DNA from 3 places in the Raoultella sp. genome. Region 1 is predicted to be linked to each of the others. Evidence: predicted binding sites of a transcription regulator. Region 1 holds the regulator's gene; each other region holds the start of a gene.
The links. The regulator PurR, encoded in region 1, represses purine synthesis genes. The targets are predictions, from matches to a motif close to CANGCAAACGTTTGCNTG.
Positions count from the first base shown of each region.

Region 2: a site for PurR is predicted at 2,575-2,592, ahead of carA (glutamine-hydrolyzing carbamoyl-phosphate synthase small subunit). Genes of this name have one in related genera too.
Region 3: a site for PurR is predicted at 3,912-3,929, ahead of ACZAHD_RS09145 (NCS2 family permease). Genes of this name have one in related genera too.

Region 1 is NZ_JBCNNS010000080.1:9,022-15,296, forward strand. It holds gene sodB (superoxide dismutase [Fe]) at 316-897, shown strand; gene ACZAHD_RS14715 (MFS transporter) at 937-2,103, opposite strand; gene cydH (cytochrome bd-I oxidase subunit CydH) at 2,267-2,356, opposite strand; gene purR (HTH-type transcriptional repressor PurR) at 2,653-3,678, shown strand; gene punR (DNA-binding transcriptional activator PunR) at 3,703-4,614, opposite strand; gene punC (purine nucleoside transporter PunC) at 4,724-5,908, shown strand; gene cfa (cyclopropane fatty acyl phospholipid synthase) at 6,205-6,275, shown strand, end outside.
Region 2 is NZ_JBCNNS010000005.1:60,965-67,239, reverse strand. It holds gene ACZAHD_RS01615 (LysR family transcriptional regulator) at 1-420, opposite strand, end outside; gene ACZAHD_RS01610 (alanyl-tRNA editing protein) at 513-1,142, shown strand; gene dapB (4-hydroxy-tetrahydrodipicolinate reductase) at 1,404-2,225, shown strand; gene carA (glutamine-hydrolyzing carbamoyl-phosphate synthase small subunit) at 2,684-3,832, shown strand; gene carB (carbamoyl-phosphate synthase large subunit) at 3,849-6,275, shown strand, end outside.
Region 3 is NZ_JBCNNS010000038.1:11,880-18,154, forward strand. It holds gene ACZAHD_RS09125 (EAL domain-containing protein) at 266-1,849, shown strand; gene soxS (superoxide response transcriptional regulator SoxS) at 1,854-2,183, opposite strand; gene soxR (redox-sensitive transcriptional activator SoxR) at 2,269-2,730, shown strand; gene ACZAHD_RS09140 (glutathione S-transferase family protein) at 2,987-3,652, shown strand; gene ACZAHD_RS09145 (NCS2 family permease) at 4,041-5,390, shown strand; gene ACZAHD_RS09150 (Na+/H+ antiporter) at 5,664-6,275, shown strand, end outside.

The DNA of each region.
Region 1 (6,275 bases):
CACCTGCCGCGCCTGCGGCAGGTCAACTCTCTGGCTTTTTCAGATATCTCTTTCTATTTCAACAGCGCAACAGCATTCGACCGACTCTGCTGAAATGCGATGCCTTGCCGTCCGGCTAAGGCCTGACCGACTGCGTTTGTTAAACATACCCTTTATCATTGCAAGGCTTTTAACTCCCTGCTGCAAGTGTTAGCATCCTGATCACAATAAAAACCTGTTGCACTCGCCCCGGCGAGGGGCAAGAGATGCTGTTCTGGATGGTAAAACATCCTTTGAATGTGAGCTCGAAAACAAGAAGTTATAAGGAGAGTAACAATGTCGTTTGAATTACCTGCATTACCGTATGCAAAAGACGCCCTGGCGCCGCACATTTCCGCAGAAACCCTGGAATACCACTACGGCAAACATCACCAGGCCTATGTCACCAACCTCAATAACCTGATCAAAGGCACCGAGTTTGAAGGTCAATCTTTAGAAGCGATCGTCCGCGCTTCCGAAGGTGGTATCTTTAACAATGCGGCCCAGGTCTGGAACCATACATTCTACTGGAACTGCCTCGCGCCGAATGCGGGCGGCGAGCCGGAAGGTGAGCTGGCGACTGCCATCAATCAGTCCTTCGGCAGCTTCGCAGACTTCAAAGCGAAATTTACCGACGCGGCAGCGAAGAACTTTGGTGCAGGCTGGACATGGCTGGTTAAAAATGCCGATGGCAGCCTGAGCATTGTCTCCACCAGCAACGCTGGCACGCCGCTGACCGGCGACGCCAAACCGCTGCTGACCGTGGATGTCTGGGAACATGCCTATTACATCGACTACCGTAACGCCCGTCCTGACTATCTGGCGCACTTCTGGGCGCTGGTAAACTGGAAGTTTGTGGCGGCCAATCTGGCGGCCTAAAACGCGAACGCAGAAGGGGCAACCCTTCTGCGAATATACCTACGGTTCGACCAACGCCTCTTCCGGCTGTGAACGCCCGCCAACCAGCACCAGCAGCAGCGCCACCCCGGCAATTATCGCCCCCATCACCGGCACAAAGGCATAGCCCAGCCCGCCGGAAATCACCGCACCGCCGGCTGCCGCGCCCAGCGCATTGCCGAGGTTAAATGCCCCGATATTGACCGACGAAGAGAGCCCCGGCGCTTCATGGGCTACCCGCATCACCCGCATTTGCAGCGGCGGAACCACGGCGAAAGTCGCCGCCCCCCAGACTACCATACTGATAGCGGCCCCCAGTTGCGTCTGCGCCAGCAGCGGAATTGCCAGCATGATAACCATCAGCAGCAGCAGAAATCCCTTCAGCGTCCCGGAGACGGAACGGTCGGCGAATTTACCGCCCAGATAGTTACCCAGCGAAAAGCCGACGCCAATCAACACCAGCATGGCGGTGACAAACAGCGGCGAGGCGTGCGTAATGGTATGCAGTACAGGTGAAATATAGGTGTAGAGGGTAAACATGGCACCGGCCCCCAGCACAGTCGTCAGCAGCGCGGAGAGCACCTGCGGACGAACCAGCACGGAAAGCTCCTGTTTTACGTTCGGACGTTCACCAGCGCGGCCTTGAGGCAACGAGAACCACAGGCTAACCATCGCCACCAGTCCCAGACCTGCCGTCGCGAGGAACGACATCCGCCAGCCGATGGTTTCGCCAAGCCATGTCGCCGCCGGAACGCCGCCAATATTAGCGATGGTCAACCCCATGAACATGGTCGCCACCGCGCTGGCCTGTTTGTGTTTCGGCACCACGCTCGCCGCAACCACCGAACCGAGGCCGAAGAAAGCTCCGTGGTTAAGGCTGGTGATAATGCGTGAAATCAGTAGCGTAGTGTAATCCGGCGCCATTGAGGAGAGGACGTTACCCAGCGTGAAGATCGCCATCAGAAAAATCAGTGCATTTCTGCGCGCGCGATGAGAGAGCAGCAAAGTCATTAGCGGCGCCCCGACCATCACGCCGATCGCATAAGCACTGATCAGCATTCCCGCCGCCGGAATTGACACGTCGACGCCTTTGGCAATCACCGGCAGCAGCCCCATCGGGGAAAACTCCGTGGTACCAATACCAAACGCGCCTATCGCCAGCGCTAACAAGGGAAAGTTGATTTTCATTCAATGACTCCAGCAGACCGTCATCGGCAACGGTATCTCATCAGAAGTCAAAAGCATGACATCAATCACAAAAAAACAAAAGTAAACGAAATGGCAAAAGATTTTTGCGAAATTGATAATAATGGCGGGATATCGGGGGAAAGGGGCCTCTCCCCCGGATAAATCAGTGCAGTACCGCGGTCAGGGCGGCGGCCACGATGAGCCCCAGGACAATAATCGTTGTCGTCAGCGAAAACTTTAAATCGGTATCCATCAATTTTTCTCCCCAGTTATCCCCACACGAAAAGTGAGCTTGCTCATTTTTGCACAATATCGCACAAAAATCTTCCATGTTTTAGGGTGATGCACATTTTTGCTCTTCCCCTTTGCCGCAAGATCGGACAAAATCCCACGCTAATTTGAAAGCGTATCGGCCATTGACCCCTTCCTGTCGTTCTGTGTCGTTTTCCCGACGTGATGCAATGTTGAAAATTGTATTCAGGGTGTGTACAGGCAAACGTTTACGTATCGATAATCAGACGATCAGGTCAAGGTCTGGAGTGAGAAGTAATGGCAACAATTAAAGATGTAGCGAAGCGCGCAAACGTTTCCACTACAACAGTATCACATGTAATTAACAAAACCCGTTTCGTGGCGGAAGAAACCCGCAACGCCGTGTGGGCGGCGATCAAAGAGCTGCACTATTCTCCAAGCGCCGTTGCTCGCAGCCTGAAGGTTAATCACACCAAATCGATCGGTCTGCTGGCCACCAGCAGCGAAGCGGCCTATTTCGCTGAGATTATTGAATCTGTAGAAAAGAGCTGTTTCCAGAAAGGCTATACTCTGATTTTGGGCAATGCGTGGAACGATCCCGAAAAACAGCAGGCCTATCTGTCGATGATGGCGCAAAAGCGTGTCGACGGCATGCTGGTTATGTGTTCTGAATACCCGGAATCGGTGCTCCGCATGCTGGAAGAGTACCGCCATATTCCGATGGTGGTCATGGACTGGGGTGAATCCAAAGCCGACTTCACCGATTCGGTGATCGATAACGCCTTCGAAGGCGGCTATATGGCCGGGCGCTACCTGGTCGAACGCGGCCACCGCGAGATCGGCGTGATCCCTGGCCCGCTGGAACGTAACACCGGCGCCGGGCGCCTGGCCGGCTTTATGAAAGCCATGGAAGAAGCGCAGATTGCCGTTCCGGAAAGCTGGATTGTTCAGGGGGACTTCGAGCCTGAATCCGGCTACCGTGCAATGCAGCAGATCCTCAGCCAGCAGCATCGCCCGACGGCGGTCTTCTGCGGCGGCGATATCATGGCGATGGGCGCAATCTGTGCTGCGGATGAGATGGGTCTGCGCGTACCGCAGGACATTTCGCTGATCGGGTATGATAACGTGCGTAACGCCCGCTATTTCAGCCCGGCGCTGACCACCATCCATCAGCCGAAAGATTCGCTGGGGGAAGCGGCCTTCAATATGTTGATGGATCGTATCGTCAACAAACGTGAAGAGTCCCAGTCGATCGAGGTTCACCCGCGACTGGTAGAGCGCCGCTCCGTCGTCGACGGCCCGTTCGTCGATTACCGTCGCTAATCAATCGTGCGGCGCCGGCTATGTCTATTCCGGCGCCCGTAGCCACTCCCGGTTTAACGTTTCACTGTCCCCCAGATAATCCAGCAGCCACAAAAGGGCCGGTGAGGCGTCACTCTGCTGCCAAGTCAGGCAACACGCAGCGTCCGGGAACGGATTTTCCAGCGCCAGCACGGTCCATTCGCCACGGTCAATCCAGGGGCGAGCAAAATGGCTCGGCACCATTCCTACGCACAATCCCGCCGAGAGGCAGGTGGCCGATGATTCCCAGTCCGGCACCACCACCCTTTTCTGGTTATCCAGTAGCCAGGTCGTGCGTTTCGGCAATGAGCGAGAGGTATCTTCCCGGACCAACGACGGCCAGTTGCGCAACACGTCATCGCTGAGCGGCCCGGTCATCTGCGCCAGCGGATGATGGCTCGCCACCACGCAATCCCAGCTCAGCATCCCCATATCACGAAAGGCGTAGCGCCCCCCTACCGGAATCGAACGGGTTGCTCCGATAGCCAGTTCCACGCGTCCGTCGGCCAGCGCGTCCCAGACGCCGTTGAAGACCTCCTGAAAAACAATCAGCTCGACATCCGGAAAGTGACGATAAAAATCGACAATCATCTGCCGCATACGGGCTGGTTTAACGATGTCATCCACGGCTATCGACAGCTGACCGCGCCAACCGTTGGCTATCTGCTGACACTGCTGGCGAGTGATCTGCATTTTTTTGATAACAGATCGTCCTTCCTGTAAAAACCAGAGCCCGGCGGGGGTCAATTCGACATCGCGATGGCGGCGTTCAAACAGCGGTACCGCCAGCCACTCTTCCAACTGACGTACAGTATAACTGACCGCCGAAGGTACGCGGTGCAGTTCCTGCGCCGCTGCGCTAAAGCTGCCGTTGCGGGCTACAGCATCAACAACTTCGAGTGAGTATTCGGACCACATATTCTGCCTGCAAAAATTTTGAATGCATGTAGCAAATATTAGCGTTTCACAAGCCAGAATGCACTCCCTACACTCTGCGGCATCATATCTGCATCTATAAGAGAATGTTATGCAACAACCCGGGAAAGGATTTTTAGTGTGGCTGGCGGGACTCAGCGTGCTGGGTTTCCTGGCCACCGACATGTATCTGCCGGCCTTTTCGGCTATTCAGCAGGATCTCAATACCTCTGCGGCATCGGTCAGCGCCAGCCTGAGTCTGTTCCTCGCCGGCTTCGCCATCGGACAGTTGTTCTGGGGCCCGCTCTCGGACCGCTACGGACGTAAACCAATTCTGCTGACCGGGCTGGCTATCTTCGCTATCAGCTGTCTGGGGATGCTGTGGGTGCGTGATGCCACCCTGATGCTGGTGCTGCGCTTTATTCAGGCAATCGGCGTCTGTGCCGCAGCGGTGACCTGGCAGGCGATGGTCACGGATTATTACCCCGCTCAGCACACTAACCGTATTTTCGCCACCATTATGCCGCTGGTGGGCTTATCGCCAGCGCTGGCACCGTTGCTCGGCAGTTGGCTGCTCACCCATCTGGAATGGCAGGCTATTTTTGCTACCCTTTTTGCCATCGCCCTGCTGCTGATGGTCCCCGCCCTACGCCTGAAGCCGATCGTCAGGCCGCAGGGTGACGTCCGCGAAAAACTGACTTTTATGACGCTGCTGCGCTCACGCGAATACAGCGGAAACGTACTGATTTACGCCGCCTGCTCCGCCAGCTTTTTTGCCTGGTTGACCGGGTCGCCGTTTATTCTCCATGAAATGGGCTACGGTCCAACCGCCATTGGTCTTAGCTATGTCCCGCAGACTATCGCCTTTTTAGTCGGTGGCTATGGGTGCCGCGCGGTGCTGCAGAAATGGCAGGGTCAACAACTGTTGCCCTGGCTGCTGGTGATTTTCGCCGTCAGCGTGGCGGCAACCTGGATGGTTGGCATGGTGGCGGATGCCTCAATTATTGCGGTGATGATTCCCTTCTGCGTGATGGCTATTGTTAATGGCGGGATTTACCCGATAGTTGTCGCCCAGGCGCTGAAGCCGTTCCCGCAGGCGACCGGTCGTGCCGCCGCGCTGCAAAACACGCTGCAACTCGGCCTGTGTTTCCTGACCAGTCTGCTGGTTTCCGCGCTGATTGCCACGCCGCTGCAGACCACCACCAGCGTGATGCTGGTCTCTATTGTGCTGGCCGGACTGGGCTATTTTATGCAACGTCAGAGCACTTACCTGAACACGGAATCGTCACATGCATAAACACATTTCAGTGATGTTACGGCTCAGTAATTAGCATGCTAATATATTTTTATTGAAAGCCTGATTTCAGCGGCCTATACTGGATCCGGCTTCACATAAATAAATTATTTTTTAAGATTAACGGGAGCAGGATGCATCCCGTTTCACCATGGAAGGCCTTTCGGCAAGGGTTATCACCCTTCCTCTGTTCTACGTCGGATAGCAGCTTCACGGATATTCCGTGAGATTTCTCACAAAGCCAAAAAAGCGTCTACGCTGTTTTAAGGTTCTGATCACTTGGGCGTGATGGAGAAGCTATGAGTTCATCGTGTATAGAAGAAGTAAGCGTACCAGACGACGACTGGTACCGAATTGCAACCGAATTACT
Region 2 (6,275 bases), on a different contig from region 1:
ACCCTCATCAATCAGATCCAGATAGCGGTCCTCAAGCCGCAGGCAGACATCTACGTCGGGGTAACGGGTGAGAAATTCCGTCATTAACGGATGAATCACAAAACGCCCGACGGCTTTTGGTACGCAGAGGGTGAGTTTTCCTTGCGCCACCTCCTGCGTACTGCTGGCGGAATCCATCGCCTGGCGAGCCGATTCCAGCATCTCCAGCGCGTGCGCATAGACCGTTTTTCCGGCATCGCTCAGGCGTAATTTACGTGTGCTGCGGTGCAGCAGCTTACAGCCCATTTCCTGTTCCAGCCGCGAGACGCTGCGACTGACCGCCGAAGGCGTCGCCCCGGAAAGGCGGGCGACGGCAGAAAAGCTGCCCTGGTCGACAATTTGCACGAACAGGGCAAGGTCGGGGAGTAAATTGAGGTTCATTTATGCCCTTGAGGCAAAAGTGCATTGATGAATGACGGGATTATCGCCATGGATAATATCAATATACTGTCCTGACTAAGCGGAGGACAACCATGACTGAACGTCTTTATTACACCTGCGATGAGATCGAGGCACGAGCCCTGGTCGTGCGTTGCCAGGCTGAGGCCGATGGCCGTTACGCCATTGAATTGAACCAGACCCTGTTTCATCCGCAGGGCGGCGGGCAGCCGGCCGATCGCGGTTGGATCGGCGGCATTGCCGTTGAAGGGGTGGTGGCGCGAGGCGACAACGTTATGCACATTGTCGCGCAACCGCTGCCGACTGGAGAGGTGACGATTCGGGTGGATGAAGCTGCCCGGCACCTGCATTCGCGGTTGCACTCTGCAGGACATCTGATCGGCCTGGCGGGAGAACGCGCCGGCTGGCGTCCCACCAAAGCGCATCACTGGCCTGGAGAAGGGCGGATAACTTTCACCCCTATTGAATCCGCTATCCTGCCGGAGGCTAGCGCGCTTCTGGCGACGATCGCGGGCTGGCAGGCGGAAAATCTGCCGCGGCATTTGACTTTTGCGGAGGGGTTGCGTCAGGTCGGATTTGGTCCATTACCGGCCTATCCCTGCGGCGGAACGCATGTTGCTAGCCTGTCTGAGCTGGGGAGTGTGACGATTACTCAGGTGAAAATCAAAAAAGGCCAGCTGATCGTGAGTTATACCCTGGCGTGAACCGGGTCGCGATTTTACGCTGTCAGACTTCAATGAAACGAGCGAAGCGGGGCTGGTTCCGAGCATCCTGCAGCTTTCATCGGGGAATATCGGGTACGCAACCACGATAAAGGCCTGATATTGATGCCAGCGTATTGTTTTTACTGATATCGAACGCCGTTTGTCATAAATTTCTAATTATCGGTGTTTTACAGTAGCGGCTCATCGATGGGCTGGTTAATCTGGAAACAATTTACGTTAAGTTAACAAAAGAGAATAGCTATGCATGATGCACAAATCCGCGTGGCCATCGCAGGCGCGGGCGGCCGGATGGGACGCCAGTTAATTCAGGCGGTACAGCAGATGGACGGCGTGGCACTGGGCGCTGCGCTGGAGCGCGAAGGTTCTTCCCTCCTTGGTAGCGATGCCGGTGAGTTGGCCGGTGTCGGTAAAGCCGGTGTCGCGGTGCAAAGCAGTCTTACGGCGGTCAAAGATGATTTTGATGTGCTGATCGATTTCACCCGTCCGGAAGGTACGTTAAGTCACCTTGCTTTCTGCCGCGAACACGGCAAAGGGATGGTGATTGGTACCACCGGTTTTGATGAGGCGGGGAAACAGGCCATTCGCGAAGCGGCGCAGGAAATTGCCATCGTTTTCGCGGCTAACTTCAGCGTCGGTGTCAACGTGCTGTTAAAGCTGCTGGAAAAAGCGGCGAAGGTGATGGGCGACTACACCGATATTGAGATCATTGAAGCGCACCACCGCCACAAAGTGGACGCGCCGTCGGGTACTGCCCTGGCGATGGGCGAGGCGATTGCCGGTGCGCTGAACAAAGATCTGAAGGATTGTGCGGTTTACAGCCGTGAAGGCCATACCGGCGAACGCGTCCCGGGGACTATTGGTTTCGCCACCGTGCGTGCCGGGGATATTGTTGGTGAACATACCGCAATGTTTGCCGATATTGGTGAGCGTATTGAAATCAGCCACAAGGCATCCAGCCGGATGACTTTTGCTAATGGTGCCGTTCGTTCTGCATTGTGGTTAAAAGATAAGAAATCTGGTCTTTTTGATATGCGAGACGTGCTTGAACTCAATGCTTTATAAGTTTTATGACCTATCGTGATGTGGTTATTGCAATCAATATGTAATTGATTGCAAAGGGCAATGTTTTATTGCCCTTTTTATTTTTAGTCATTTCGTTAATTTAAACTGATGAAGTATCTGTAACATTAGCTTACCCCTTCGTTTTTTGTTGTGTTATTGTAAATTTTGACCATTCAGTCTACTTTTTTGCTCTTGCACGCGCTGTTTTGCAATCTTTCTGCTCCGCAAGCGTTTTCTCTGTATAGTTTGTTGATCTTTTTGCCTGCTAACGCCGGGCTGAGAGGTCAGTGACGTGAAAAGAGATAAAAAATATCGGCTTTAAGTTGACTTTTACCCGACATCTCTCCAGAATGCCGCCGTTTGCCAGAAATCCATAGGTAAGCAAATTTGCATTGATTCATGGCATGCACATGCATTAATATGCAAATAAAGTGAGTGAATATTCTCTGGAGGGTGTTTTGATTAAGTCAGCGCTATTGGTTCTGGAAGACGGAACCCAGTTTCACGGTCGGGCCATCGGGGCAACGGGCACGGCGGTTGGGGAAGTCGTTTTCAATACTTCAATGACCGGTTATCAAGAAATCCTCACTGATCCTTCCTATTCCCGCCAAATTGTCACTCTTACTTATCCCCATATTGGTAATGTCGGCACCAACGCCAGTGATGAAGAATCTTCTCAGGTACATGCGCAGGGTCTGGTCATTCGCGACCTGCCGCTGATTGCCAGCAACTTCCGCAATACTGAAGACCTCTCTTCTTACCTGAAACGCCATAACATCGTGGCGATTGCCGATATCGATACCCGTAAGCTGACGCGTTTGCTGCGTGAAAAAGGCGCACAGAACGGTTGCATCATTGTGGGTGATAACCTGGATGCGCAGCTGGCACTGGAAAAAGCCAAAGCGTTCCCTGGCCTGAACGGGATGGACCTGGCGAAAGAAGTCACCACTTCAGAAACCTACAGCTGGACGCAAGGGAGCTGGACGCTGGCAGGTGACCTGCCGGAAGCGAAGGCGGAAAGCGAGCTGCCGTTCCATGTTGTAGCCTACGATTTTGGCGCCAAACGCAACATTCTGCGTATGCTGGTTGACCGCGGCTGCCGCCTGACAGTTGTACCGGCGCAAACCTCTGCCGAAGAGGTGCTGAAGATGAATCCGGACGGTATCTTCCTGTCCAACGGTCCAGGCGACCCGGCGCCGTGCGATTACGCTATTACTGCGATTGAGAAATTCCTCGAGACCGATATTCCGGTATTCGGTATCTGCCTCGGCCATCAGTTGCTGGCGCTGGCGAGCGGTGCGAAGACTGTTAAGATGAAGTTCGGCCACCATGGCGGCAACCACCCGGTTAAAGATATCGATAATAATGTGGTGATGATTACCGCCCAGAACCACGGTTTTGCGGTAGACGAAGTCTCCATGCCGGATAATCTGCGCGTGACCCACAAGTCGTTGTTCGATGGGACTCTGCAGGGCATCCACCGCACTGACAAACCGGCGTTTAGTTTCCAGGGCCACCCGGAAGCGAGCCCGGGCCCGCACGATGCCGCGCCGTTGTTCGACCATTTCATTGAGTTAATTGAGCAGTACCGCCAGTCCGCGAAATAATCAGGAGAAAAAAGCCATGCCAAAACGTACAGATATAAAAAGCATCCTGATTCTTGGCGCTGGCCCGATCGTTATCGGCCAGGCTTGTGAATTTGACTACTCTGGCGCTCAGGCCTGTAAGGCCCTGCGTGAAGAAGGTTACCGTGTCATTCTGGTGAACTCGAACCCGGCCACCATCATGACCGACCCGGAAATGGCCGATGCGACCTATATTGAGCCGATCCACTGGGAAGTGGTACGCAAAATCATCGAAAAAGAGCGTCCGGATGCGGTTCTGCCGACCATGGGCGGCCAGACCGCGCTGAACTGCGCGCTGGAGCTGGAGCGTCAGGGCGTGCTGGCTGAATTCGGTGTCACCATGATCGGCGCTACCGCCGATGCGATTGATAAAGCCGAAGACCGCCGCCGCTTCGATGTGGCGATGAAGAAAATCGGTCTGGATACCGCGCGTTCCGGGATTGCGCACACCATGGAAGAAGCGCTGGCGGTAGCCGCTGACGTGGGCTATCCGTGCATCATTCGTCCCTCCTTTACCATGGGCGGCACCGGCGGCGGTATCGCTTATAACCGTGAAGAGTTCGAAGAAATTTGTACCCGCGGTCTGGATCTCTCTCCGACCAACGAGCTGCTGATTGATGAATCGCTGATCGGCTGGAAAGAGTACGAAATGGAAGTGGTGCGCGATAAGAACGATAACTGCATCATCGTCTGCTCCATTGAAAACTTCGACGCTATGGGTATCCACACCGGTGACTCTATCACCGTTGCACCGGCGCAAACCCTGACCGATAAAGAATACCAGGTGATGCGTAACGCTTCGATGGCGGTGCTGCGCGAAATTGGCGTGGAAACCGGGGGGTCTAACGTTCAGTTCTCCGTTAACCCGAAAGACGGCCGCCTGATTGTTATCGAAATGAACCCGCGCGTATCACGCTCCTCTGCGCTGGCATCCAAAGCGACCGGCTTCCCGATTGCCAAAGTGGCGGCCAAACTGGCGGTGGGCTACACCCTGGATGAGCTGATGAACGACATCACCGGCGGTCGTACACCGGCCTCGTTCGAACCGTCCATCGACTATGTCGTGACCAAGATTCCTCGCTTTAACTTTGAAAAATTCGTCGGCAGCAACGACCGCCTGACCACCCAAATGAAATCCGTGGGTGAAGTGATGGCGATTGGCCGCACTCAGCAGGAATCTCTGCAGAAAGCGCTGCGCGGCCTGGAAGTCGGTGCCACCGGTTTCGATCCGAAAGTCAGTCTCGACGACCCGGAAGCGCTGACCAAAATTCGTCGTGAGCTGAAAGATGCCGGCGCCGAGCGTATCTGGTACATCGCCGATGCGTTCCGCGCGGGGCTGTCTGTGGACGGCGTTTTCAACCTGACCAACATCGACCGCTGGTTCCTGGTACAAATTGAAGAGCTGGTACGTCTGGAAGAGAACGTGGCTGACCTCGGCATCACCGGTCTTACGCCTGACTTCCTGCGTCAGCTGAAGCGTAAAGGCTTTGCCGACGCGCGTCTGGCTAAGCTGGCGGGCGTTCGTGAAGGCGAAATCCGCAAGCTGCGCGACCAGTACGACCTGCACCCGGTCTACAAGCGTGTAGATACCTGCGCGGCGGAGTTTGCTACTGATACCGCCTACATGTACTCCACCTATGAAGACGAGTGTGAAGCGAACCCGTCTGTCGACCGCGATAAAATCATGGTCCTCGGCGGCGGTCCGAACCGTATTGGCCAGGGCATCGAATTCGACTACTGCTGCGTACACGCCTCGCTGGCGCTGCGCGAAGACGGTTACGAAACCATTATGGTTAACTGTAACCCGGAAACCGTCTCTACCGACTACGACACCTCTGACCGTCTGTACTTTGAGCCGGTCACGCTGGAAGACGTGCTGGAAATCGTGCGCATTGAGAAGCCAAAAGGCGTCATCGTGCAGTACGGTGGCCAGACGCCGCTGAAACTGGCGCGTGCGCTGGAAGCGGCCGGCGTACCGGTTATCGGCACCAGCCCGGATGCGATTGACCGTGCGGAAGACCGCGAGCGTTTCCAGCAGGCGGTTGACCGTCTGAAGCTGAAACAGCCGGCCAACGCCACCGTTACGGCTATCGAGCAGGCGGTAGAGAAAGCGAAAGAGATTGGCTACCCGCTGGTGGTTCGTCCGTCCTACGTCCTCGGTGGCCGGGCGATGGAAATCGTCTACGACGAAGCCGACCTGCGTCGTTACTTCCAGACCGCGGTCAGCGTCTCTAACGATGCGCCGGTCCTGCTGGACCGCTTCCTTGACGATGCGGTTGAAGTCGACGTTGACGCTATTTGCGACGGCGAAATGGTGCTGATTGGCGGCATTATGGAGCACATCGAGCAGGCGGGCGTGCACTCGGGCGACTCCGCATGTTCTCTGCCGGCCTACACCCTGAGCAAAGAAATTCAGGATGTGATG
Region 3 (6,275 bases), on a different contig from region 1:
GGTGATTGATTCTTTTATGTGCTCGTTATCTGCGACTTTTATGACTTATTCTTGCTTATCGTAAGGGTAAACCGAATCAAAGAACGGCTCTGTTCTTATAACGTGGAGAATGTTTCTCGATTATTAACGAAATTAGTATTATTCATCATTATTGAGAATGGGGCTTTTACATCAAATGACGGGTTGCTGAACATCGTCTCTGTTGTATAACAATGGGTGTGATCTTTTACCGCGATAAGGCATATCGCATGGATAAAAAACGGAAATGAATCGTCGCACACTGCACAAGGCGTTGAGAATATTGGCGATGACGTTAGTGGTTCTGCTCCCCATTGTGCTGGCGCTGTGGTTTGCGCAAATCAGAGCAAAAGCAGAAACCTCCCACCGGCTTCGCGCATTTTCACAACTGGCGCTGCAGCAAACGGAAATGGTGGTTTATGAGGCCGATCGGGCACGCGAAAAAGCCTTGCAGTTTCAAGGGACAATATGTTCTCCCGGACATCAGCAATATATGTTGTCGATTGTACGTAGCCTGCTTTATATCGACGATTTAATTTATGCTGACGGTACGCGTTTGTTTTGCTCGACTGCGGTGCGCCCTGATACCGCATGGCGTATTTCTGCGGCGAATTATACAAAAAAGCCGGATATCGCTATCTACTACTATCGCGACACGCCTTTCTATCCTGGCTTTGCGATGAACTATATACAGCATGGGCACTATATTGCGGTTATTAATCCACTCTCCTACAGTTCGTTAATATCGAGGGATAAAGATTTATCCTACGGTTTGTATGATACAAAAACCAATCTGTTTTTTTCCACCAGTAGCAATGCCGACGCGCCGGTACTGCATGGCCTGATCCGGCAGGAAGATACCTTTTTTCGACGGGGCAACCGAGTGTACACCGTGTTCCATTCCGCGAGCCGCCCGATCGCCGTGATTATGTCTACCGCGTCCGTCAGGTATTATCAGAGCTTTTATGATCAGGCGATGCTCATCCTCCCGCTGGGGGCGATTGTCAGCATTCTGATTGTGCTGGTGTGGTCGCGCACCTGGCAGCAATACCATTCACCGCGTAATATGCTGCAGCGCGCGCTCAATCGCCGTCAGTTGTGCCTGCATTATCAGCCGATCATCGATATCGAAAATAACCGCTGCGTCGGAGCCGAAGCGCTGCTGCGCTGGCCGGGATTTGACGGGCCGGTGATGACCCCGGCGGAGTTTATTCCGCTGGCGGAAAATGAAGGGATGATTGCGCAGGTCACCGATTACGTGGTGGATGAGTTGTTCTCCGGGCTTGGAGAATTTTTAGCCAGACATCCGCAACTGTATATTGCGATTAACCTGTCAGCCAGCGATTTCCACTCTTCGCGACTCATTGCCCAGATCGGTGAAAAGGCGCGGAACTGCGCGGTGAATATCGATCAAATTAAAATTGAAGTCACCGAACGCGGATTTATTGACGTACAGAAAACCATTCCGGTCATTCAGGCATTCCGCGAAGCCGGATATGAAATCGCCATTGATGACTTCGGTACCGGCTATTCTAATCTGTATAATCTGCACTCACTTAACGTGGATATTCTGAAGATCGATAAATCGTTTATCGATACGCTTACCATCAATAGCGTCGGCTACACGATCGCCGAACATATTATTGAAATGGCCAACCGCCTGCGCTTAAAGACTGTTGCCGAAGGCGTCGAAACCGCGGATCAGGTCAACTGGCTGCGAAAACGCGGGGTCCGGTATTGTCAGGGCTGGTACTTTGCGAAAGCGATGCCGCCGCAGGAGTTCAGGCAATGGCTGGCCAGCGCGTCCAGACTGCTCAGTCCTTGCATCTGAACGCTCAGGCGGAAATTTGATGACGATAATCGCTGGGGGTCCGATCGAACTCCCGGCGAAATACCCGTGAGAACGTCTGCTGCGACACGTAGCCCAGATCCATCGCAATATCAAAGATTGGCCGCTGGGTCGTACGGAGTGCCTCTGCGGCCAGCAGCAGCCGCCGCTGGCGGATGTAATCGCCCAACGTTTGATGCATCACGGCGCGGAACATTCGCTGGAGGTACCATTTTGAATACCCCGATTTTCTGGCGACTACATCAATGTTAAGTGGTTGATCGATATGTTCATCAATCCATTCAATCAGCGTCTGGATAATATCCTGATGGGACATAAAGCGGCCTCTCTCAATTCTCGATTCGTCGTTTTGTCTGCGGGCGAGTATAATTCCTCAAGTTAACTTGAGGTAAAGCGCTTTTATGGAAAAGAAATCCCCCCGAATTAAAATGCTGTTGACCCCCGGCGAGGTGGCAAAGCGTACCGGCGTTGCCGTCTCTGCCCTGCATTTCTATGAAAGCAAAGGGTTAATTCACAGCCAGCGTAATGCCGGTAATCAGCGGCGCTATCGGCGCGATGTGCTGCGCGCGGTGGCGATCATCAAGATCGCCCAGCGAATCGGTATTCCGCTGTCGACCATTGGTGAGGCGTTCGGCGTGCTGCCGGAAGGGCATAACCTCAGCGCGAAGGAGTGGAAACAGCTCTCATCGCAGTGGCGGGAAGAGCTTGATCGGCGTATTCATACTTTGACCGCGCTGCGCGACCAGTTGGATGGCTGTATCGGCTGCGGCTGTCTGTCGCGACGAGACTGCCCGCTGCGCAACCCGGGAGATAAGCTGGGTGAAGAGGGAACCGGTGCGCGACTGCTGGAGGATGACATCTAAAACTAAAGCGCCACAACAGGGCGCTTTAGTTGTTTTCCGGTCTTTGTCTTTAAACGCTATCCTGATGTTCACAGGAGGGTTTCCCCCGACGTCGGCCCCCTCGGTATTGCGCAATATGTTGATGGAGGTTCCGGATTGCGCCGACACTTTAATTGTGGCACAACCCGGCTGTTTCACCCGTTTATTTCGGCGAAATTTTTCCGCCAATCACCGTCAGTTCCTATAGTTAATTCGAACGAATAACGGGAGAACCTCCATGCTGACGGTACATCATCTCAATCAATCGCGATCGCAGCGCGTGCTGTGGGCGCTTGAAGAACTCCAACTGCCTTATCGTATTGTCAGCTACCAGCGGGAAAAAAATATGCTGGCGCCACTGGCGTTAAAGCAGATCCACCCGCTAGGGAAATCCCCGGTAGTGGAAGATAACGGCTACGTACTGGCGGAATCGGGCGCCATTCTGGAGTACCTGCAGGAAACCTACGATAGCGCACAGCGGTTCAGACCTCAGGAGACGGCAGATAAACTGCAATACCGTTTCTGGCTGCATTACGCCGAGGGCTCGCTGATGCCGCTGATGTTGATGAAACTGGTTTTTGCCAGCCTCGGAAAACCGCCCATTCCGCTCGGGATGCGAACACTGGGCAACGTCCTGGGCAAAGGCGTACAGAAGGCCTGGCTGGACCGGCAAATCACCACGCATGCCCGTTATATTGAGGATCATCTCTCCCGCCAGCCGTGGTTTGCTGGCGCGCAGCTCAGCATGGCCGATATCCAGATGAGCTTTCCGGTCATGGCGCTGCTGGCGCGCGGCGGCATCGAGGATGTGCCGCGGATCGCGCAGTGGGTGCAGCGTATTGAACAGCGCCCGGCCTGGCAGAAAGCGATTGAACGCGGCGGTCCGTTCACCTTGCCGGAGTGAGACAGAGATTTTTGTGATGACCTCAGTGAATTGCTATTTGCGCAATACAAAAATGTTACCGGATTGCGCATGGACGATAACGTTTGCGCATCGACTGGTGATTTGATGAACACCATAAGCAAAATTTAGTGAATTAACACAAACTTCAGTTGAAAAGGCCCGTCTAAAGGCTGGATAATCGTTTGCCTTTGTATTTTGCTCATTACTTATCCCTGTTCTGGGGGAGCAAATTCATTCTGACCACCGTATTGTATGCGCGGAGTTAAACGTTTGCTTTTTGCAGCCCCCCTGGCGCTGTGACAGAGCACAAGGAGATCGCGTTTAACTGGCAGTGGATGGTCCACCACGCATACGGACGAACGATTAAAATTTTCAGGGGAAGTTTTCTATGTCTACGCCTTCAGCGCGTACCGGCGGTTCATTAGACGCCTGGTTTAAAATTTCAGCTCGTGGCAGCTCCGTTCGTCAGGAGATTGTTGCCGGTTTAACCACCTTCCTGGCGATGGTGTACTCGGTCATTGTTGTCCCGGGCATGCTGGGTAAAGCCGGGTTTCCTCCGGCAGCCGTGTTCGTCTCCACCTGTCTGGTCGCCGGCGTAGGCTCTCTGGTGATGGGGCTGTGGGCAAACCTGCCGCTGGCCATTGGCTGTGCTATTTCGCTGACCGCGTTTACCGCCTTCAGCCTGGTACTGGGGCAACACATCAGTATTCCGGTTGCGCTGGGCGCCGTGTTCCTGATGGGCGTGCTGTTCACCATTATCTCTGCCACCGGTATTCGTAGTTGGATCCTGCGCAATTTACCGCAGGGTGTTGCGCACGGCACCGGGATAGGTATCGGCCTTTTTCTGCTGCTGATCGCCGCCAACAGTGTGGGCCTGGTGATTAAAAACCCGCTGGACGGTTTGCCGGTCGCGCTGGGTCACTTCAACAGCTTCCCGGTGATTATGTCGCTGGTGGGGTTGGCGGTGATCATTGGTCTTGAAAAAATGAAAGTGCCGGGCGGTATCCTGTTGACCATTATCGGCGTCTCGATCGTCGGGCTGATTTTTGACCCGAACGTCCATTTCTCCGGTATTTTCGCGATGCCATCGCTGAGCGACGACAAAGGCAACTCGCTGATTGGCAGCCTCGATATCATCGGCGCGCTGAACCCGGTAATTCTGCCCAGCGTTCTGGCGCTGGTGATGACGGCGGTATTTGATGCCACCGGCACCATTCGCGCCGTGGCGGGGCAGGCAAACCTGCTGGATAAAGACGGGCAGATTATCAACGGCGGTAAAGCCTTGACCACCGACTCTCTGAGCAGCGTCTTCTCCGGTGTGGTCGGTGCGGCACCGGCGGCGGTGTATATCGAATCGGCGGCAGGGACTGCGGCGGGCGGTAAAACCGGCCTCACCGCGGTGACCGTGGGCGTGCTGTTCCTGCTGATTCTGTTCCTCTCTCCGCTCTCTTATCTGGTCCCTGCGTATGCCACGGCGCCTGCGCTGATGTATGTCGGTCTGCTGATGCTGAGCAACGTGGCGAAAATCGACTTTAATGATTTCGTCGATGCGATGGCCGGGCTGATTACCGCGGTCTTTATCGTGCTGACCTGTAACATCGTCACCGGTATCATGATCGGCTTTGCCACCCTGGTGATTGGCCGTCTGGTGTCCGGCGATTGGCGTAAGCTGAACCTGGGGACTGTCATCATCGCGGCTGCGCTGGTGATCTTCTACGCTGGCGGTTGGGCCATTTAAGCTTTTCTTGCGAATCGCGGGCGGCTCAGGCCGCCCGTTTTATTTTTAAGCCACATCCTGTTTCCTTTTGCGTTAATCTGAGTAGCGTATTATCCAGAGACATGACGCCTCCGGTGTATACCCGTCATACTTCAAGTTGCATGAGCGTTGGCTGTCCTCGCTCACCCCAGTCACTTACTTCAGTAAGCCTCTGGGGATTCCCTGCGTCGCCGCCTGCCTGCAACTCGAATTATTTAGGGTATAAAATAATAAAATCCAGCAAACAGGGAACACATGGAAATATTCTTCACCATACTTATTATGACCCTCGTGGTCTCTCTCTCCGGGGTGGTTACACGCGTACTGCCCTTTCAGGTTCCACTACCACTGATGCAAATCGCCATTGGCGCGTTGTTGGCGTGGCCGACGTTTGGTTTGCATGTCGAATTCGACCCCGAGCTGTTCCTGGTCTTGTTTATCCCGCCGCTGCTTTTTGCCGACGGCTGGAAGACGCCGACCCGCGAATTTATTGAGCACGGACGAGAAATCCTTGGGCTGGCGCTGGCGCTGGTGCTGGTGACGGTGGTGGGGATTGGCTTTCTCATTTACTGGATCGTGCCGGGTATTCCGCTGATTCCCGCCTTCGCATTGGCGGCGGTGCTGTCACCGACCGATGCCGTGGCGCTATCAGGCATCGTGGGCGAAGGACGCATTCCGAAAAAAATTATGGGGATTTTGCAGGGCGAGGCGTTGATGAACGATGCCTCCGGCCTGGTCTCGCTGAAGTTTGCCGTTGCCGTGGCCATGGGCACGATGGTCTTTACCGTCGGCGGTGCGACGGTTGAGTTCCTCAAGGTCGCCATCGGTGGCATCCTGGCCGGGTTTGTGGTGAGCTGGCTCTATGGT